DNA from 2 places in the Mesorhizobium sp. P3_B5 genome. Region 2 is predicted to be linked to the other one. Evidence: riboswitches for the same ligand, from Rfam matches in the RefSeq annotation. Region 2 holds a riboswitch; the other holds the start of a gene.

Region 1 (10,746 bases), on a different contig from region 2:
TGTTGTATGGCTGCTGCGCGGGCCGTTGCGGCTGGCGTTGGTCGGGCTGGCGGTGCTTGGCGGTTCGGCGCTCGCGGCAGATAAGGACTATGCCACCTGCTTTAACGAGGGCAAGGTCGATGCCAACCAGCAGATTGCCGCCTGCACCCCGATCGCCGAGGACGCAACCGAGATTCCCGATCTGCGCGTGCCGGCCTATTTTGTGCGTGGTCTCGCCTACGCCCAAAAGAATGATCTCGACCATGTCATCGCCGATATGAGCGAGGTGATCGCGCTCGATCCGACCTATATGCCCGCCTTTACCAATCGTGCCATAGACTGGGAGAGCAAAGGGGATTTCGATCGAGCCGTCGCCGACTACACCAGCGCAATCGCGCTCACGCCGGACGACGCCAGCCTCTATGTCAATCGCGCAAGGGCGCTCGGCAAGAAAGGCGAGCACGATCGTGCCATTGTCGACTGCGATAAGGCGATCGACATCGACCCCGCCAACGAGATGGCTTACGGCGTGCGGGGCATTGCCTGGAGCGACAAGGGCGACAACGCCAAGGCTGAGGCCGACTTCGACAAGGCCGCCAGTGTGCGCAAAGATCCCGCCACTCCCTACTACGACCGCGCTCTGTCTTGGGCGAGCAAGGGCAAGCGCAAGCACGCGGAGGCCGATTGCAATCATATTGCGAGTATCGATGCGGAAAAGGGGAATGCGTGTACGCGCCAGATCACCGAGGCACTCGGCGAGCCTGGCTCGGATGCTGCCCAAACCCACAATTTCCGCGGGGTGGCGTGGCAGGGCAAAGATGATCATGATCGCGCCATTGCCGAGTTCGACGAGGCGATCAGACTGGATCCGGCAAATTCCACCTTCTACTTCAACCGCGCCAAGAGCTGGGGCTTGAAGAAAGACTATGCCCGCGCTCTTGCCGATCTGGATGAAGCAGTCCGCCGCGACCCAGCCAACGCCCAGGCTTACCGAGTACGCGGCATAACCATGGCCCGGATTGGCAATTCAAAGGAGGCGTTCGCCGACCTCGACAAGGCGATTGCGATCAGCCCCGATGATCCGAAATCGTACTTCATCCGGGCACTTGTCTGGGAGACGAGCGATGCCGACAAAGCAATCACCGATCTGGACAAGGCCATCGCGCTCGATCCGGCCAACGCCGATTACCGGAAGGAAAGGCTAAGCGTTCAACTCGGCAAGCGCAGGGCGAGCCCGCAATCCGCCGACAAGGCGCCGGACCCGGCGCCCAGCCAGGCCGCGAGAGCCGCGGCTCCGGCTGCGCCTGAGACGGCCAAGCCTGCCACGCCTCCCGTAGACGAGCCGCTGCAACTATACCCCAAGGAGGATCATTCCGAGCTCGTTGCCTGGAACCTGAAACAAGGGTTGGAGCAGCAGGTGCAAGGCTACGTCGCCGGCGCGATAGACTCGTTCAGCGCTGCGATCGAACTCGATCCCTACAACGCCGAGGCCTTTTACAACCGGTCGCTTGCCGAGGCGTCTCAGGGGAATTACGCCGTTGCCGCCACCGACTGCCGGCGCGCTATTGTGCTCGACCCGAAGCGGGCGGGCTCCTGCAACGAACACACGCCGGGCGAACCGGCCCAATCTGCTGCCGGAGAGAAAAGGGATCCGGCAGCCGCAAAAATCCTGATCGATCGCGCCAATGTGCGGCTGGAAAAACATGGTGTCGAGGGTGCGCTGCTCGATCTCGCCAAGGCCATCAGCCTCGACCCCGACAATGCCGACGCCTATCTTGTGCGCAGCCGCACGCGATCGCTGAAAGGCGACGAGGCCGGGGCAGCGGCGGATTGCCGGCGCGCCATCGAGCTCGATCCGAAGCGAGCGGGCGGCTGCGGGGAGCGGGTTGCCGGCAACGACAGACGGCCGGCCTCGCCGCCAGACAAACAACAGGCAAAGCCGTCGGCTGCCGTTCCGAAGTTGACGGCGACGGAAGACACGCTGGTGGCAAAAGCCCTGGAGGCGAAAGACCCGCGCGCGCTGGAAGCGATCCTGGGCGGCGATGCCTTCCTGGACATGGGCAAGTACGACAAGGCGATCGGCGCGTATGACCAGGCGATCGCGCTCGATCCCAACAACCGCTTCGCCTATTTCGGCCGTGGCAAGGCGTGGGCTGCCAAACGCGACTACAGCCAGGCCATCGCCGACTACGACAAGGCGATCCAGTTCGCCCCCGATTTTGCGGCGGCCTATTCTCGCCGCGGGCTCGCCAAGATCACCTCGAGCGACGCCGATGGCGCTCTTGCCGACTGCGACCGCGCCGCGACGCTCGACCCGAAGGCGCGCGACGCATTTTACTGCAAGGGCATGGCCTGGCATGCCAAGGGCAACGCCGGGCGCGCGATCGCCGCCTATTCAGCGGCGATCGCGATCGATGCGAAGGATGACGCAAGCTACTATGGGCGCGGTATGGCGCGGGCCGACCGGCAGGACTATGAGGGCGCCATCGCCGACTTCGACCAGGCGATCAAGCTCGACCGGGGCAATGCCGATTATGCCGTCGGCCGCAAGGCGGCGGAGGCGATGAGGGGCGAAGGCGACACTGCGGCCCCCACCGAACCCGCGGCCACGCAGGACGACGCCAGCAACGCGCAGCCCGACAGCCAGCTTTCCGCCTCCAAGTTGGCAGCGTTGATCCAGGCCACCGATCCGGGCGTTCTGGTCGCGGTCCATAACGGCGATAGCCTGCTGCACGAGGGCAAGTACGACGAGGCCATCAGTGCCTATGCAGAGGCCATCGCGCTCGACCCCGACAGCCCCCTTGCCTATTTTGGTCGCGGCAAGGCCTGGGACGCCAAACACGCCTACGCCCGCGCCATTGCCGATTACGACAAGGTCATCGCAATCATCCCGGATATGGCTTCGCCATATATTCGCCGGGGCCTGGCCAAGGCCGCGGCAGGCGATGCGGAAGGTGGCTTGGCCGACTGCAGCCGGGCCACTGAGCTTGACCCCAAGGCGCGCGACGCATTCTTCTGCACTGGCGCGGCCTGGCACGCCAAGGGCGACATCAGGCGCGCGGTCGAAGCCTATTCGGTGGCAATCGGGATCGATCCGAACGATGCCGCCAGCTACTATGGGCGCGGCATGGCGCGGGCCGACGGCAAGGACTATTCGAATGCCATCGCCGACTTCAACCAGGCCATAAAGCTCAACCCTGGCAATCCTGACTATGCGGTTGCGCGCAAGGCGACGGTTGCCGCGCAAGCAAAAGGCGGTGCCGGATCTGACGCGGTCGGCTCGGACCCGAAAAACCTCAAGGCTTTCATCGATCGCGGCGATGCCTTCTACAAGAAAGGCAAATACGATCGCGCCATCGCCGAATACAGCCGCGCGATCGCGCTCGATCCGCGAAAGGCCTCAGCCTATGTCGGGCGGGGCATGTCGCTTGTCGAGAAAGGCAAATATGACGCGGCCATCGACGACTACGACAAGGTCATCGAACTCTATCCCGCCTATCTCGATGCCTACCTCGGCCGCGGCGTCGCGTGGACCAAAAAGAACGAACCGGATCGCGCCATCGAAGATTACAGTCGCGCGATCGAACTCGACGGCAGCTACGCGCCTGTCTATTTCGGGCGGGGCAACGCCTGGTTCGAGAAGGGCGACTATGACAAGGCCATTGCAGACTACGACCAGGCACTAAAGCTCGATTCGAAGCTGACTCTCGCCCGCAAAGGCCGCAAGCTGGCCGTGGCGGCAAAAGAGAATGCGGATGCCTCGAAGAAGTCGAGCCAGATCGGCGATGCGGCGATCAAGCCAAGCAGCGCTTCGCCAGCCGCCGTGGCGTTCAACAAGGGTTGGACGCTGCACGAAAAGGAAGACTATGACGGCGCCATAGCCCAGTACAGCAAAGCGATTGTTCTATATCCCGCATTCCACGATGCGTATCTCGCCCGTGCCCTCGCCTGGGAGGCCAAAAGCGACTACGTCCATGCGGTCGCCGACTACACTCAGGCAATCGCGCTCAATCCGAATTTTGCTGAGACTTACTACGACCGCGGCCAGAACCGCAGTTTGCAAGGTGACGATGAAGGGGCGCTTGCGGACTACGGCAAGGCCATCAGTCTCAACACCACGGACGCAAGGGTCTATTCCGAACGCGGCCTTATATTGATGGGCAAACATGAGGATGATGCGGCGTTGCGCGATTTTGAAAAGGCACTCAGCCTCGATCGCAGGAACCCGTTTGGCTATTTGGGCCGGGGCATTATCCGGACCAGCAAAGCCGATTATGACGGAGCCATCGCCGATCTCAGCCAGGCCATAAAGCTCCAGCCGGATTTCGCCATGGCATACACAGCCCGAAGCAAGGCTTGGGACGCCAAGGGCAATCGCAAACGCGCCGAGGCCGACCGCAAGAAAGCGCGCATCCTCGGGGCAGAGTGAGGCGGAAGCTTCTCTGTCGCGTTTCGGCGACATCTCCCTCGAAGGGGAGACCGGCGGCTTCCATGCCGCTACCCCAGACACGCGTTGCTGAAATACCCCTCGAAATCCGGGCGTTCTTTCAGCGCCTTGCCGTCGGCGTCGCGCAGGATGCCGGCGGTGAAGAGATAGGCTCCCATCGCCTCGATCTTGGCCTTGTCGATGGTGCCGATGACACCGCTCTGGCTGCGGAGGAAATGGCCGTCGACCAGCATCTTCAGCGAAGCGTGGATCAGCGCCGGATCGGTCAGGGCGTCCTTGTTGGACGCTATCAGTAGGTCGCCGGCTTCCTGCGGGTGGTCGACGGCGAACTGATACCCGCGCAGCGTTGCCTCGATGAAGGCAGAAGCCGCCTTCGGGTTCGCAGAAAGAAATGCATCGCTGGAGGCGATGAAGGTGGTGTGCTCGTCGGGCACGCCGTAATCGGCATAGCGGAAGGTGCGCTGCTTGACGCCTTGCAACGCGGCCTGGACGCCTTCCCAGGTCGAGACCTCCAGCGTGAAATCGACCGAGCCGTTGGCCAGCGCCTCATAGGCGGAGGTGCCGAGCGTCACCGTCTCGAAATTGCCCTTGCCGCCGTCATGGCGGATCATGGTCGAGATCAGCGTGTTTTCCCAGGCGCTGCCGAAGCCGCCATAGGTCAGGCCGTCGAGGTTTTTCGGGCTCTTGATGTCGCTGCGCGCGGCGTTGAACACAAGCCGGCCGGTCTCGGCCTGGACCACGGCATAGACCGCCTTGAGATCGGCGCCGGCGGCGCGCTGGGTGAAGAAGCCGGCACCGGCGATGCCGAAATCGGCGATGTGGTTGGCGACCAGCGTGCCAGCGCCGGTATCGCCATAGGGCAGGATTTCAGCCTGCAGCCCGGCCTCGGCATAAAAACCTTTGTCGCGGGCGACGAACAGGCCGATGTGGTTGGTGTTGACGGTCCAGTCGAGCGCGACGGTGACTTTTTGCGGCGCCGCGAAAGCGCGTAAGGGCAGTCCGGCGACGAGCGTCAGCAGCAGGGCCTGGCGGCGTGTCAGTGAAATCATGGTCATTCTCCTTGTGCAGGGTTGAGAAGCGTGTCGAGGATTTCGGCTTCGAGGGCAGCAGTGTCCGCGCCAGAGCCGCGCGGCGGCACCTTGATTTCGCGCACGATGCGGGCCGGGCGGGCCGACAGCACATAGATGCGGTCGGACAGGAACACCGCCTCGCGCACGTCATGAGTGATCAGCAGCGCCGTCCAGCGGTGGCGCCGCCACATGGCCTCCAGCCAGCGCTGCATGGCCGCGCGGGTCAGCGCGTCAAGCGCGCCGAACGGCTCGTCGAGCAAAAGCATGTCGCGCTCCTGCACCACGGTGCGCAAAAGGGCGGCGCGCTGGCGCATGCCGCCGGACAGTTCGGAGGGATAATGCCGCTCGAAGCCGGCGAGGCCGAATTCGGCAAACAGCGGTGCGACGCGGGCGCGGGCGGCCTTGCGCCCGACGCCCTGCACCTCAAGGCCGAGCGTGGTGTTGTCGAGGATGCGCCGCCATGGCATCAGCGCGTCGCGCTGCGGCATGAAGGCAAAATGGCGGCCATGGTCGTCGAGCGGCGCGCCGTCGAAGATCATCTCGCCCTCGCCTTTCAGCGCACCGGTCAGCAGCTGAAAGATCGTCGATTTTCCGGCGCCGGACGGCCCGAGAATGGAGACGAATTCGCCGGCGCCGACGCTGAGCGAAATGTCGGCGAGCACATCGAGGTCGCCGAAGCGCTTCTTGACGTGGCGCAATTCGAGCCGGGTCATAGTCCTGCCCCGGCGCGTTCCTGTCCAGCCCGCTCCCACGGCATGACCAGCCGCTGGATCAACACCGTTGCGCCGAACAGGAGCAGCGTCAGCGCCGCGCTGACGGCGACGGCGGCCAGCACCAGATCGGGGCGGAAATTGTTCTTGGCGTTGAGCATGTAGATGCCCAACCCTTTTGCCGCGCCGGCATATTCGGCGAAGATGGCGCCGACCACAGCATAGGTGATGGAGATGCGCAGACCGGCGAAGAAATAGGGCAGCGCCGAGGGCAGCCGTGCCGAGAGGAAGACGCGCCAGCGCCCTGCCCCCATGGCGCGCAGCATCTGGCCGATCTCTTTCTCGGTGGCGTCATAGCCCTCAACCAACGCCACCAGCATCGGAAAGAAGGTGACCAGCGCGACCAGCACGATCTTGGGCATCAGGCCGAAGCCGAACCACAGCACCACCAGCGGCGCGATGGCGATGAGCGGCAAGGTCTGACTGACGATGAGCAGCGGAAACAGCGCGCGGCGCAGCGGTGGCGAGAAATCGACCAGCACCGACAGCACGAAGGCGGCGCTGAGCGAACAGGCAAAGCCGGCTGACGTGGCGCGGATGGTGGGGACGGCATTTTCCACCAGCGCGTCGCGGTTCAGCAGCGCCTGTTCCAGCACACGCGACGGCGCCGGCAATATCGTCGGTTTGATGCCGGAGAACCGGGCATACAATTCCCACGCCAGCAGCAAAAGGCCGACCGAGGCGATTGCTGGCGCTGCCTTTGCGATGGCGGCGATGAAGCCCGCGAGCGGGCGCGAAGGGGCGGATGGGACCACTGAAATAACCTTTGACGGACGGGCGCGACAGGAGCGCGCAAAAAGCTCAGACAGCGGACGGGCTGTTGGCCGATATCGTGACGTCGAGGGTTACGTGGCCGGCGCCCGGCCCGAAGCGGCAGAAGGCCTCGTTCAGCGCCGCAAACACCGGGCCGGCATCGCCGCGCAATTTGGTGCAGAAGTTCTTGGAGCGGTCGTAGACGCCGGACTGTTTGAGGAAGTCGATGCAGCCGTAGATCTCGTCCATGTGATCGTCGGTGCCCATGACATAGAGCGAGAATTGCGCCGCTGTCGGCTGGCCGGTGGCGCCGGCCTGGCGCACCGCGGCAATAGCGGCGTCCTTGCGGGGGCCGAGTGGTCCGACAGGCCCACTGAGTGCATCGGTGCGGCAGATCGGATCATCCGGCTCGCCAGGGCAGCCGCGCGAGATCGCCGCCGACAGCACGCAGTGCTTGCCGCTTGCCGCTGCCGCCACGAACAGGTCGCGCATCGCCGGAAACAATACTTCGGGCGGCCCGACCAGCAAGGTCGAGATGTCGTCGGTCTCGATCCTGAGCCTGTCGCGCCAGGGATCGAGCGCACCGAGCGCGCCAAGGATGACGCCGACGAAATCGTCGGTCATGGGATACAGGGAAATCTGTGCGCCAGAAAACATAGCCCGCCTCGCTCCGCTGGTATTACCCAGATCAGCTTCTAGGGTCTGTGGGCTTGCCGCCCCCGTCTCAGCCCCGACCGTACGGAGCACCCCTGTGGATTGGCGCGTTAAAGCACTGTTCGAAGGATTGCGGAAGGGGTTTTTTCGACGCGTGGCGGGAAAGCGTTGCGCCAGCTCGCCGCCACAACGTGTCAAAGGAGCCGATTTCGTACAAAATGTATTGACCGTCATTCGTACATAAAGTACTATTGCCAACCCATGGGAGATCCGGATGAGCACCGCAAACCACGCCGGCTTCGCCGATCTCTCCCGCCCGCTCATCTCGACAGCATCGATCGAACATCGCGAGCGTCTCGCCGGAGCCTGGCGTATGGCCAGCCAGGACATCGCGGACGACATCCGCTTCATCCGCCAGTACCTGAAAGTCATTGCCGAGAAAGAGCAGCGGCTGTCGTCAGGCACCCTCGTGCACAGCCGCGCCTATGTCGAGGCCTGCGCCGGCTGGTTGCCGCAGACCATGGCGCGTTATTTGCGCAATCTGCGCCAGATCACCGAATGCGAGTTGGCGATGACGGCGGCCGGCATCCGCTTTGCGCTCTCCAGCTATGCCTGGGACGCGTGAGGGGCGCCCTTCCGGCCCGCTAATCTCGCCGAGCCCGTCCCGCGGTCGTCGACTGTCTCCCTACGACGCCTTCGCGGCTGCTCGGCGCGCGGGCGCGGCTCCAAGCCGAGGCAGAACGCGCCTCACCGCATCATGGGTGAGAGGCGGTTAGCCCTTGCCTGATTTGGGTTTGGCCGCCTTGGCGGCGGCTGCCGGCTTCGGCGCCGCTTTGGGCTTGCTGACTTTGGCGGCAGCAGGCTTCTTTGCGGCCGGCTTGGCTTTCGGCTTGGCAGCCGCGCCGTCTATTTCGGCCGTGGCCTGGTCCCAATGCTGCTGATGCGCGCCTTCGGGCCGGCCCGCCTTTTCCCAGATCGCGTGCGCCCGTTGGCGAATGCGTTCATGCCTGTCGTCCGTCACTCCTGCCTCCATCGGTTCGATTCGAATCCCGTGAGCAGGCACTGTTTTAGCTGAAATTTCGAGCGCCGTCTTTGGTGTCAACGCGAAGGCATCATATCCATCGGCAGTCAGGTCCTGTCGGACAACACCGCAACGCCAAGGAGCGCCGCCTTCTTGGTGATCAGGGCTTCCAGATCCGCATCCGAGCGCTCGGTTCCGGTGCGCTCCCGCACCATTGCAATCACTGTCCTCATCGACAACAGCGCACTGCTCCGCTCGGCGAGCAGTTTGTCGACGGATTTGGCCACATCGGGCGACTCGGCATGCCGCAACATGAGGGGCTCCTTCCATATCCCCAGCTGGCACTGCCCTGCCTGCCGCCCCCGTTCGGGGACGACAGGGAAGGCAAGCGTCAGTCGATGACCTCTACGATCTTGTGGGTGGCAGGGTCGACCAGAACGGTATGGTCGCCGACGACAGCGTATCTGTACTGAACGTCGGGAACCTCGATCGGCTGAAGTTCGACGGTGTCAGGCAGAGTGGAGCCGACATTCAGTTCGACGCCGAGGAGATTGATCGAAGCCAATGGGTGCTTGTGCACATATTCGCGAATGACCGTCTGCTGTTGGGGCGAAACGACCACCACGTCTTCGGCCGCGGCAACGCCAATGCCAGCCAGTAGAGCCAGGCCGGCAGCGGCAGGAATCAGAAGGTTTTTCATCGTTCTCTCCTGTTGTTTGCAAGCTTCGCCCTGCCCCGCCTGATGCGAGGACTTTCATGGTTCGAGGTGGCGAGCTCTATAGGGAGCAAACGTCGGGGGAAGCCTGTTGTTCCCTGAGAAATGGCTAATTGATCGGGGACCCATTGATCCGGGGAACCGCATGGCGCCGTTGCGCATTGAAGGCGCTGCAACGCTTTCCGGGAGGTCTTCGACATGGATGAAATGCTGTTTCACGCGCCTGTGGCCATCGCTGTGGGGGCTGGCTTCAAACGCGACATCGCCTCACTGGCGCAGATGCAGAATTTCCTGAAGGAATGGCCGCCGGCGCGGCGCGGTGCGATCCATGCCACTGCGCTGAAGGCATGCGACGCGGCGCGCGCCGGTCATCTCAGCGCCGACCAGGCGCGCCGGGCGTTCATCGGCTTTGCCGAAGCCGCCGGCATTCTGTGGACCGGCGTCGACCCGGTGACGGCGCTTCGCGAGGCAAAGTTAGCCAGGAACGCGCGCGGTGGAACCAGCAACAGCCAGGAGAATTGACGCCCGCCCGACCTCGGGGCAGCGCTTACTGCTTCGGAGGCTGCGCCGGCACCTCGCCGGGTTTGATCACCGGCGTCTTGCCTTCGTCGGGCGGCGTGATGACGCCCTGGTCGCCGGTGGGCGGCGGCTGCAACACGCCATCGCAAGGATCGAGTGTCTCGGATAGGCTTTCGTTGTTGGACTTCGTCTGCCCGTTCCCGTCTTGCGGCTGAGCCTGGCAAGGGGTGGATGGGGCAGGCGCTTGACCAGTCTGACCGTTTGTCTCCGCGGCCGCCGGGCTTGCCAGCGTCGCCATCAGCAAACAGGGCAAGAGAGCGAGTGTCTTCATGTCCGGCTCCTTTCAAGCTCAAGTCATGTCCTTGCAAAGCAGATTGGCGCCTATTGGTTCCCCGCGTGCGGGACGCGACTCGCGTCGAACGGAACCGGCGGCATAGTCATGAGTTCAACATCGGAGACTTGTTTCAAAGACAGGGAAGCCAACGATGGAACCGCGCGGAAAGCCACGAAGCAACGACGAGGTTGAAGCTCCGACACGGGAGCAGCAAGGAGTGGGACGCCATCAAAGGCGCGAAAATCCTGCCTGACAGTGCGGAGGAAGACGGCATCGAGAAGGGCCGCGAATTGCCTGACGAGGACGACGACAATGCCTATCAGGACAGCGATGACGCCCTGCCCGACGACGCCGAGGAAGCCGCTATCAAGCGCGATCCTGCCAGGCGTGGCGGTCCTTTCGACGAAGTCTAAGCGGAAGTAGTGGTTCTGACAATTTTACGCGTAGAGGCTGCAAAAGTCTTCGCAGTCGGCTATGGCTGCGG
Region 2 (10,746 bases):
TGCCCTCGAGGAACTCGACTTTCACGCCGAGCTTGTCGCCGATCGCCTTGGCGATCTCGACGTCGAAGCCGACCAGCGCGCCGGCATCATTGTGATAGGTGAAGGGCGGATAGGTGCCTTCCGTGCCGACCTTGATGGTGCCGGCCTGCTTGATCTGGTCGAGATTGGCACCGGCGTGGCCGGTTGTGACAGCCAGAACCTGCAGCGTTCCGGCGATGACAAGTGAGTTGAGCCATTTCATTTTTCTGTGATCCCGTCCTTGGCCGGTGTCCGGCGCATTGTGAGAGCCGGAAACTGACAGATGCCGAGCCGCAAAATAAGGAACCAGATTTCAAAAATCGGCCGCGCCCGAAACCGAATTCTCAAAACCATGCCGGCTGGCGCCAACCAGCCGCGCTTCGGGTCGCTGCAACCTTGTTGCCGGCAGCACAACCCACGCGACATGAGCGGCGGAACCAATCCCGCGCATGGCACGTTCTTGGCTGTTGTAGGGCACGGCGTCACCATTTCAACCACCCGACGCCAGGGATCGCGGTCGCCAAGCCGTCCGCAATGCCCGTAACAGGGAGCGCGGCGCATGATGGAAGACACGGCAGGACGGACCATGGTCCGCACGGCGATGAAAGCTCCCTATCTCGAGCGCGACGAGGAGCACATATTGGCGCTGCGCTGGAAGGAGAACCAGGACCAGCACGCGCTGCACCAGATCACCGTCGCGCATATGCGGCTGGTCATCTCCATGGCCTCCAAATTCCGTCACTATGGCCTGCCGCTCGGCGACCTGATCCAGGAAGGCCATGTCGGCCTGCTGGAAGCGGCGGCGCGTTTCGAGCCGGAGCGCGAAGTCAGGTTTTCGACCTATGCGACCTGGTGGATCCGCGCTTCGATGCAGGATTACATCCTGCGCAACTGGTCGATCGTGCGCGGCGGCACCAGTTCGGCGCAAAAAGCATTGTTCTTCAACCTGCGGCGCCTGCGCGCCCGACTGGCGCAAGGCGCCGAGCCGATCTCCAACGCCACGCTCTACCGCGAAGTGTCAGTGGCGCTTGGCGTTTCCGAAGCCGATGTGGCGATGATGGATTCTCGCCTTTCGGCGCCCGATAGTTCGCTCAATGCGCCGCTCGCCGACGACGCTGGCGCGACCGAGCGGATGGATTTCCTGATCTCGGACGACCCCTTGCCCGACGAGATCGCTGGCGACACCATCGATGTCGAACGCAGGTCTGGCTGGCTGAAGACGGCGCTCGGCGCGCTCAACGCCCGCGAACTCAGGATCATCGAGGAACGCCGGCTGAGCGACGAGGGCGCGACGCTCGAAGCGCTCGGCGAGACGCTCGGCATCTCCAAGGAACGGGTCCGCCAAATCGAGGCGCGCGCCATGGAAAAGCTGAAAATAGCGCTGGTGCGGCAGAACCCGGAGTTCCTGGCGACGGCCGCCTGAACGCACCTGTGGTGTCTCTGAGGGTCAACGTAAGACTTTAATTATATAAGAATATATCGCCGCCATGGCGGCATTCCTCTATATTTGTGGATTGTGACCCCTTTTACAGACCCGGCCGCTGCAAATTGCGTTCTTGCGACCGAACAGGTCATAGCGGATGGGGATTTGCCATGTTGCGATGCTACGCGATCCTTGGAGCCTTGGTCCTTGTGGGCCTCACGACATTCGATGCGCGAGCCGATCGGCGGGTTGCCTTTGTCATCGGCAATTCCGAGTACCGGGACATTCCCGCTCTCAAGAATCCGGACAAGGACGCCGACGATGTGTCGAACACTTTTCGGCAGGCTGGCTTCGATGTGTTCCTTGCCAAGGACGTCACCAGGCTTCAGTTCGAGGAGCAGTTCCGCAACTATCTCGCGGCCGCGGACGGCGCCGATCTGGCTGTCGTCTACTACTCCGGCCACGGCTTCCAGATCGGCGGCGAGAATTTCCTGATCCCGGTCGATGCATCGCTCAAGGATGCAGCCGACATCGAGGTCCAGGCTGTCAAGCTGGATGATGTGCTTGAGCAGCTGCGCTCGAAATCCAAGATCCAGGTGATCATTCTCGATGCCTGCCGCAACAATCCGTTCCCACGCAAGGACTATTGGCTGCGCGACCAGCTGGTCATCACCGGCGGCACCGGCCTCGCGCAAGTCAAAGGCTCGCAGAACACGTTGATCGCCTTTGCCACGGAACCGGGAGCAATCGCCTATGACGGAACCGGCGATCTCAGCCCCTTCTCGTCGGCATTCTCGCGCCGGGCACTGGCGCCGAACCAGGAGATACGCACGGTCATGGCCGCGGTGCGCCGTGATGTCGTCAAGGCCACGGATGGCAAGCAGGTTCCGTGGGAAAACTCCTCGCTGATCGACGACGTCGTGCTGATGCGTCGCGTGACCCGGCCCTCGCTGCCGCCAGTGCTGGAGAAGGTCGTGCCGTCCGGCGTCGGTCCTGTCGCGCTGGACCTGCCGCAGCCTGTCGACGTCGACGGCGGCGCGGTCACCGTCAGCATTGAAAGCCCGCCGACGCTCGGCCGGCTGACGCTGGATGGCAAACCCGTCGAAGTGGGCCAGCCGATCCAGGGCAAGGATCTGCCGCGTCTGAAGATAGAGGTTCCCAAGGGCGTCGGCGCGCAGGAACAAGTGGACACGGTGGCCTACGCCACGCATGACGATTGGGGCGGCGAATCCAAAGGCGTTCTGGTGCTGCGGGTCATGAGCGGCGAGGGCGCCGACGGCAAGCAGATCATCGCCTCGCTCAAGAATGAGCAGAAGCAGCGGGTGCTTGAGCGCGGCATCCATGTCTCCGGGGCCGCCGAGGCGATCGGGGATCGCGATGTCAAGGTTCCGGTCGGAATAGGCCCGGTGCCGCTGAAGCTGGATCTGCCGGCAAAGGATCCAGGCATCAGCCTTAAGCTCGCCAGCTATCCGGCAACGGGAACGCTGTCGCTGCCGGACCGCATCCTGTCGCCTCAATCGAGCCTGATGGCCAATGAAGTCAGTGATTTGCGTTATGAGCCGCAGGTCGGTTCGACAGCTGCCGTCGAGATCGGCTTCGAAATCCGAGCCAGCAATTCGTCGAAGCGGGCGACGATGACGCTGTCGCCAAGCGTCGAGCCTTGCGACGAGGCGGCAGGCGACCCCCTCGACCTGCAAGGCGTGGTCCCAGGACTGCTGCCCAACGAGATCGGCGGCAACGCGGTCGAGCTTTGCCAAGCGGCGGTCAAGGCCTACCCCGACATCGCCCGCTTCCACTACGAACTGGGCCGTGCCTTGCTGGCGTCAGGCAAGGTCGACGAAGCCAGCAAGGCGATCCAGGAGGCTGCCGACCGGGGACATGTCCGGGCCGTCTTCGAACTCGGCCGCATCGCCTCGTCCGGAATAGGGACGCCTGCGGATGCCACGAAAGCGAATGGCCTCTATTCAGAAGCGTCCGCTAAGGGAGACCCTTACGCGATGACGGCGTGGGGACGGTCCTTGTTCAATGGCCTCGGCGTGAAGCGCGATACCGGCAAGGGATTGGACCTACTGCTCAAGGCAGCGGCGATGGGGCATAGCAATGCCATGAGCGACCTCGCCGTGATCTTCAAGGACGGCCGCAATGGCGTGCCCGCCGACTCGGCCCGTGCCGTGGCCTTCCTCAGGGCCGGTATCGAACGGCAGAACAACTATACGATGAGCATTCTCGGTCCTGCCGGCCGCAATGCCCTGGCGATCGCAGCCTGCACGCCCGAAACGAAAACAATCACGAAGATAAAGGTCATTCGTACGAAGCCGCCCAAGGTCGCCAAGCCCAAAAGGGAGTACCTCCCGAAACTTCTCGGACCGGTACCGAACGAACCCGATCCATTCACTGCGCCGCCCTGGCGTGGCGGCGGTAACGGCAATGGCGGTAGTGGCAGGCAAAGCGGCGGCGGCAGCCCTGGCTGACGGCGGCGGTCGTTGGCGGCTGACCAGGCGATGTGAGTGGAATCACCTTCGCCACCACCCGCTGGCGGGCTATAGCACCGCCTGCCCGTCCGATTCTTACTTGTCGGTGACGATCTTGACCTTGTCGCCGGCCGAAACAGCGGCCCCCGGCGACAGCGCGTTGAGCACCCGGAACAGGTCGAGCTTGCGATCGACGCCGACCATCTGCGCCGACAGCGACCCCATGGTCTGCCCCGGCTGCACGGTGACGACGCGGATATGCAACGGCTTCAGCGCCGCCTTCTCGGCCGCACTCAGGATGCGGAACGAGCCGCTGACCGAGCGCGCCACCGGGTCCAGCGCGGTGCTGGCGGACGGTGCCGCCGTCAGCAGCCGGTAAACCTGGCCGCCGGCACGGATCACCGCGATATCGAACTGCCAGCCTTCGGCGCCGGCATGCGCGGTCGCCGCTTCGTTGCCGTTGATCGTTTCCTGCTTGACGCTGCTTTCGACGAGACCGGCCACCCAGCCACTGCGGATGTAGTCGGTCAGCGGCCGGTTCTTGTCGATCGCGACACCGTCGAAGCGTATCGCCATGTCGCCGGGGCCGGTGGCGGTCACCGCCGCGGCCGAATTGTCGATGATGAAACCGTCCGGCACCGAGAAGGAGACGCCGAGACCCGGATGCATGAAGGTTTCGCCGCGCACATAGCCTTCCTCCGGCGTGTCGCCGTAGAGCAGGCCGTCTATGCCGGCAAGGAAGGAATCGCGGTCACGCGTGCCGACACCGGGCGCGCCGAACTGGCGGGCATGGCGCTGCGCCAGATCGATGCGCTGCGGCGTGTTGGGGTGCGTCGCCAGGAAGTCGAGGCTGGCGTCGGTGGCGCCGCTGATCGAACGGAAATCGGTATAGGCCGACATCGACTGCAGGAAGCGGCCGGCGGCAAACGGATCGAAACCCGCCTCGCCGATCGACTTGATGCCGATCGCGTCGGCCTCCAGCTCCTGGTTGCGCGAGAACTGGGCGAGCTTCAGCTTGCCGCGGATCAGCGCCGCCTTGGCGGTCGGGCTGTCGCCGAGCACGTCGGAGACGACCTTGGTTGCCAACCCTTCCTCGGCCTCCAGCTGCTGGCGCTGCAGGCCATGGTTGGCGGTGACGTGGCCCATCTCATGCGCGATGACGGCGGCAAGCTCGGCCGAATCATTGGCCAGCGCCAACAGGCCACGGGTGACGTAGAGATAGCCGCCCGGCAGTGCGAAGGCGTTGACGTTGGGCGAATTGAGGATGGTGATGCGATAGGTCTGTGTCGGATTGGCCGACACCACCGTCAGCCTGCCGACGACCTTGGCGACCATGCGCTCGAGTTTGGCATCGGAATATTCACCACCATAGGTGGCGAGGATGCGCGGGTGCTGCGCCTTCGCCAGCTCGGCGAGCTTGCTGTTGGCGGCAACATTGTCGACCGTGATCGGCTTGTCGGACGGCTGGAAGCCGGATTCCTGCACGTCCGGAGGCGTGAACATCTGGCAGCTTGCCAGCGCCACGGCCAAGCCGGCCAGCGTGAGAAAACGCGCCAGCGGACTGCGTCTTACTGTGTCTGTGCCGGTCGGCAGAACGGCTTCCTTTCGGCTCTCAACACATGATCCCGAACCGAAGGTTCGCGCCGGCGGCTTGGAGATCACGCACAAAATCAAAAACCTACAGCATCCTTGTCGTCCGAATGGACACGACGCTGTAGGGGCAAATCACGGCCAGTGCCGGACCAGTACTGGGCGGACCTAGCCACACTACCTTGACCATGGCAAGCAAGCGCCACTTCGCCCCAACCCGGTTTGGCCGTAAATTATGTCCGCTTCCGGGCAACATCTCGTGATCCGCCCGGACCTGTGCCGATATAGCGCCGAAAGGCGTCGGGGCCAGCCCCAGCGAAGAAATCAGCCGCAGCCCCGGTTGCCGCAACCGTGCCATTGTCCAGGAACACCATGTTCTGACCGACGCGGTGCGCGTCTTCCGGTTGGTGGGTCACGAACAGCACCGTCATCTGCCGTTCCGCATGAACGCCCACAAGCAGGTCGAGCATGTCGTCGCGCAGCGCCGGGCCGAGCGAGGCGAAAGGCTCGTCGAGCAACAGCACCGGCCGGTCGCGCACCAAAACACGAGCCAGAGCGACGCGCTGCCGTTCGCCACCGGAGAGTTCGCGCGGCAGGCGTCTCTCCTTGCCGGCAAGGCCGACGCGCTTGAGCGCCTCGGCAATTGCGGCGCGGTCGGCCTCGGTCAGGCTGAGCGAAGGCGAGCGGCCGAGCCCGACATTCCGCTCGACCGAAAGATGGGCAAAGAGATTGTTTTCCTGGAACACCATCGACACCGGCCGCGCCGAGGGCGGCGCAGCACCGACATCGGCGCCGCCGATCAGCACCCGGCCCGACTGCGGTGTCTCGAAGCCGGCGACCAGATTGAGCAGTGTCGACTTTCCCGAGCCGCTCGCTCCCATGATGGCGGTGATTTTTGACGCCGCGAACTCGACGTCGAATAAGAACGGCACTTCAGCGTAGCTGAACGTGACCTGGTCCAACCGCACGGCCGCGCCTTTTTCGTCGCCGGTGCCCTGGTTCGCGGACGTCATGATTTTTCTCCCCGTCCCAGCCAGTCTGCGGCCAGCACCAGCGCCAGACAAACCACGCCGAGCAGCAGCGCTAGGCCGGCGGCGTCCGCCGTGCGGTAGCTGCCCATGCGCGACAGCAGCAGATAGGGCAGCGTCTGCACGGAATCGCTACCGAACAGCGCAATGACGCCGAGATCGCCAAGCGACAGCGCCATGGCAAAGGCAAAGCCGGTGGCAAGCGGCCGCCGCAGCGACGGCCAGTCGATCAGCCGAAGCCGGCTCCAGCCGGAAATGCCGAGAAGTAAACAAAGCCGCTCATGGCGCTCGCTCGCCGCATCATAGGCAGGGCGGACGGCGCGAAGCGCAAACGGCATCGCCATCACCGCGTTGACGGTCACGACCATGATCGGAGCAATGGCAAAGACATCGCTGACCGTACGCAGCAGCAAGAACCAGCCGGCGCCGATGACGATCGGCGGCACGACAAGAACAAAACCGGCTCCGGTGTCGGTGGCGTGTTCGAGCAGCGTTCTGGTGCCAACGCGGCGGCTCAGGGACAACGCCCGCCGTGCCATGACCAGCGACAACGCCAGCGCTACGGAAAGCAGCGCCGACAGGAAGGCAAGCACGGCGCTGGTCAGCGTCGCCTGCCGTACAGCACTTTCGCCGGCGAGACGGCCGAGATCGGCGCCAAGGCCTGACATCACCGTGGCAGCCATCGGCCCGGCGACGAACAGCAGAGCGAGGACGATCAAGGCAGTGTTGAGCGCGGTCTCGGTAGCACCGGCCGAAAGATAGCGACGCGACGCCACCGGCAGATTGGCGTCGCCGACGGTGTTGGCGCCAAGCCGCGTCAGGGCCAGCACCACGGCAAAGGTCAGCGCAATCTGCAGCAGCGTTAGCGTGACGGCCCGCGCGGGATCGAAATCGAAGCGCAGTGCCTGGTAGATGGCGACCTCCAGCGTCGTCGCGGCCGGCCCGCCGCCGAGGATCAGCACGATGGTGAAGGAGGTGATGCAGAGCATGAAGACGAGCCCGGCGACGCCAGGCAGGGCCGCGCGCAATGTCGGCCACTCGATCAGCCGGAAGGCGGGCGCCGCGCCCATGCCAAGCTGGCTCGCCAGCCGCCACTGGTCGGCCGGTACCGTGCCCAGCGCCTCGAGGAACAACCGCACGCTGAGCGGTAGGTTGAAGAAGACATGGGCGACCAAAATGCCGGACAAGCCGTAGATGCCGGGCCAGTTTTGGCCGCTGATCGTACCGAGCACGCCGGCGAAATAGCCGGCGCGGCCATAAAGGGCGAGAATGCCAAGCGCCGCGACGATGGCCGGCAGCGCCAGCGGCACGGCGAACAGCTGCAGGATGAAGCCACGCCCTAGGAAGTGCGGATGCCGCGACAGCGCGCGGGCAACGAACAGCGCCGGCACTACGGAAAGCAGCGTCGAGAGCGCCGCCTGCCACAACGTGAAGCGGGCGACGCGCAGGAGATAGGGATCGAAGGCCGACACAGCCCCGGACAGGTCCCGCGTGCCTTCGAGGATAAGCCCGGCGAACGCGCCGCCGATCAGCAGCGCGATTGCGGCGAGCGCGACGATGCCGGCGGTGACGCGGGGATCAGACGCGCGTTGCACGCTGGACCGCCAATCCTCGGATTGCGGCACTTACAAAGGACTGCGTTCCTTCGCGCCCCCCTCTGTCCTGCCGGACATCTCCCCCACGAGGGGGGAGATTGGCTATTCCACCGCTCCGCTTACTCCTGCGACCTCGGCAATTGGCGAAGGCCGCCATGACGGCCGATCTCCCCCCTCGTGGGGGAGATGTCCGGCAGGACAGAGGGGGGCGCCATAGAGCGATCATCTTCGATCAGCTTGCCACAAAGCTATTTGCTCATCACCGCCAGCCACTCATCCACCCAGGCCTTGCGGTTGGCCGCGACCTCTTCCGGGCTGAACAGCAAGGTCTTGGTCGGCTTGACCAATTTGTCAAAGGCCGGGTTGAGCGGCTTGTCGGTTTTCCCGGCCGGGAACATCCAGTTGGTCTCGGGAATGACATTCTGGAATTTCGGCCCGGTCATGAAGGCCAGGAATTTCTGCGCTAGCGGGTTTTTGGCACCTGTGGTGGTGATGCCGGCGACCTCGATCTGCAGATACTCGCCCTCTTCGAAGGACGCCGCCTGGTAGCGCTCGGTGTTTTCGGCGACCATGTGGTAGGCCGGCGAGGTGGTGTAGGACAGCACCATCGGCGCCTCGCCCTTGGTGAACAGGCCGTAGGCCTCGCTCCAGCCCGGCGTCACGGTCAGCACTTTTGCCTTGAGCTTGGCCCAGGCTTCCGGCGCCTTGTCGCCATAGACCGACTTCACCCAGAGCAGCAGGCCGAGACCCGGCGTCGAGGTGCGCGGGTCCTGGATGACGATCTTCTCGTCGGCGCTGCCCTCGACCAATTCCTTCAGGCTCTTGGGCGGGACTTTTAGCTTTTCGGTGTCGTAGACGACGGCGAAATAGCCATAGTCGAACGGCACGAAAGTGTCGTCGCTCCAGCCGCCGGGCACGTTGACATCCGACACCGCGCCGTGCGGCGCAAACAGGCCGGAGGCCTTGGCCTCGGCGGTGAGATTGGTGTCGAGGCCGAGCACGATATCGGCCTTGGTCGCGGCGCCTTCGAGCTTGACCCGGTTGAGCAGCGCCACGCCATCGGCGACCGAGACGAAGTCGAGGGTGCAGGCGCATTCGGCCTCGAAGGCCTTTTTCACCGCAGGGCCGGGACCCCAGTCGGCGGTAAAGCTCTCATAGGTGTAGACGGTGAGCTTTTCCTGGGCCGATGCCGGCTCGGACGTGGCAAAAACAGATGCCGCAAAAACTGTTGCTGAGACAAGAGAGTAAAAAAGCGTGCGCATCGGCGCCTCCTTCGTTCGCGTTGAAAGGAATTGAGGCGTCGGGCTATCCGAAACGTCTAATCCCTCCGCCGGTACAAACCGGATCAGGTTCAGCGGGTTGGCAAATCTGCCTCTCAGCCGGTCCGCGAAGATTGCGTCCGGCACCCCGTTAGAGCGTTTCGACACATAGGCCCGGCCGATCGACCGCGCAAGTGGGAGTTTGCCGCCTTCCGTTTCTCGTGCCGGGCTGGTAAGGGCCACCGGATATGAGCACATTCACCATCCTGCTTGGCGGCGATCTCATCCGCACGCCGCTGCTCGACCGCCAGGTCGAAGGCACGCGCGTCATTGCCGCCGATGCCGGCATCGGCCATGCCAGGATGCTGGGCGTGATGCCGGAACTCTGGGTCGGCGATTTCGATTCCGTGCCGGCCGATCTGCCGGACGATCTGGCGTCGGTGCCCCGCCAGGTGTTTCCGCCGGAAAAAGACAAGACCGACGGCGAATTGGCCATCGCCGCCGCGCTCGAACGCGGGGCAACCAGCCTGGTGCTGGCCGGCGCCTTTGGCGGCAAACGCGCCGACCATGCTTTCCTGCATCTGGCGCTCAGCATCCACCTGGCCGAGACCGGTACGCAGGTGCTTCTGACCAGTGGCGAAGAGGAGGGCATCCCGTTGCTGCCGGGCAAGGCCGGTTTCGACTATGCCGACGGCACGCTGTTTTCGATCCTTGGCTTTTCCGATCTGTCCGGCCTGACCGTCACTGGCGCCAAATGGCCGCTCGCCCATGTCGAGGTTGCCTTCGGCTCCTCGCTGACCATTTCCAACGAGGTCAAGGGCCGGCTCGAAATTGCACTGGGTGGTGGCCGCGCACTGTTGCTCGCCCACCCCTACCCTCTTCCAGAAAGCTGACATGGCGCCGCCGCTTCTCAATCTCGACGGGATAAAATTGACCTTCGGCGGCACGCCGCTGCTCGATGGCGCGGCGCTGACGGCATCGACCGGCGACAAGATCGCGCTGGTCGGCCGCAACGGCTCCGGCAAGTCGACGCTCTTGAAGATTGCCGCCGGGTTGATCGAACCGCAGGACGGCGAAGTGTTCCGCCAACCGTCGGCGACCGTGCGCTACCTTCCACAAGTGCCTGACATGGACGATTTCGCCAGCGTCCGCGCCTATGTCGAGGCAGGATTGGGACCCGCCGACGATCCCTATCGCGCCACCTATCTGATGGAGCATCTCGGTCTGTCCGGCGAGGAGCGACCGAACGACCTTTCCGGCGGCGAGGCAAGGCGCGCCGCCCTTGCCCGCGTGATGGCGCCGGAGCCTGATATCCTGCTGCTTGATGAGCCGACCAACCATCTCGATCTCTCGGTGATCGAA

What was found. Region 2 has a riboswitch for thiamine pyrophosphate ahead of thiB (thiamine ABC transporter substrate binding subunit). Riboswitches for the same ligand answer to the same signal wherever they lie in the genome.
Region 1: linked by a shared signal. The riboswitch ahead of AC1DVW_RS02605 (YkoF family thiamine/hydroxymethylpyrimidine-binding protein) and the one ahead of thiB (thiamine ABC transporter substrate binding subunit) in region 2 are both predicted to bind thiamine pyrophosphate.

Annotation. Positions count from the first base shown of each region.
Region 1 is NZ_JBFUGR010000001.1:528,041-538,786, reverse strand. Features, by position in the region: gene AC1DVW_RS02625 (tetratricopeptide repeat protein) at 1-4,408, shown strand, start outside; gene AC1DVW_RS02620 (ABC transporter substrate-binding protein) at 4,477-5,475, opposite strand; gene AC1DVW_RS02615 (ABC transporter ATP-binding protein) at 5,478-6,209, opposite strand; gene AC1DVW_RS02610 (ABC transporter permease) at 6,206-7,021, opposite strand; gene AC1DVW_RS02605 (YkoF family thiamine/hydroxymethylpyrimidine-binding protein) at 7,068-7,676, opposite strand; TPP riboswitch at 7,667-7,780, opposite strand; gene AC1DVW_RS02600 (hypothetical protein) at 7,948-8,298, shown strand; gene AC1DVW_RS02595 (DUF2934 domain-containing protein) at 8,446-8,694, opposite strand; gene AC1DVW_RS02590 (hypothetical protein) at 8,802-9,008, opposite strand; gene AC1DVW_RS02585 (DUF1236 domain-containing protein) at 9,086-9,394, opposite strand; gene AC1DVW_RS02580 (DUF982 domain-containing protein) at 9,608-9,931, shown strand; gene AC1DVW_RS02575 (hypothetical protein) at 9,957-10,259, opposite strand; gene AC1DVW_RS02570 (hypothetical protein) at 10,451-10,675, shown strand.
Region 2 is NZ_JBFUGR010000007.1:2,752-13,497, reverse strand. Features, by position in the region: gene AC1DVW_RS18745 (amino acid ABC transporter substrate-binding protein) at 1-241, opposite strand, end outside; gene AC1DVW_RS18740 (RNA polymerase factor sigma-32) at 578-1,441, shown strand; gene AC1DVW_RS18735 (caspase family protein) at 1,651-3,912, shown strand; gene AC1DVW_RS18730 (M48 family metalloprotease) at 4,009-5,415, opposite strand; gene thiQ (thiamine ABC transporter ATP-binding protein) at 5,736-6,515, opposite strand; gene thiP (thiamine/thiamine pyrophosphate ABC transporter permease) at 6,512-8,125, opposite strand; gene thiB (thiamine ABC transporter substrate binding subunit) at 8,374-9,387, opposite strand; TPP riboswitch at 9,431-9,545, opposite strand; gene AC1DVW_RS18710 (thiamine diphosphokinase) at 9,633-10,277, shown strand; gene AC1DVW_RS18705 (ABC-F family ATP-binding cassette domain-containing protein) at 10,279-10,746, shown strand, end outside.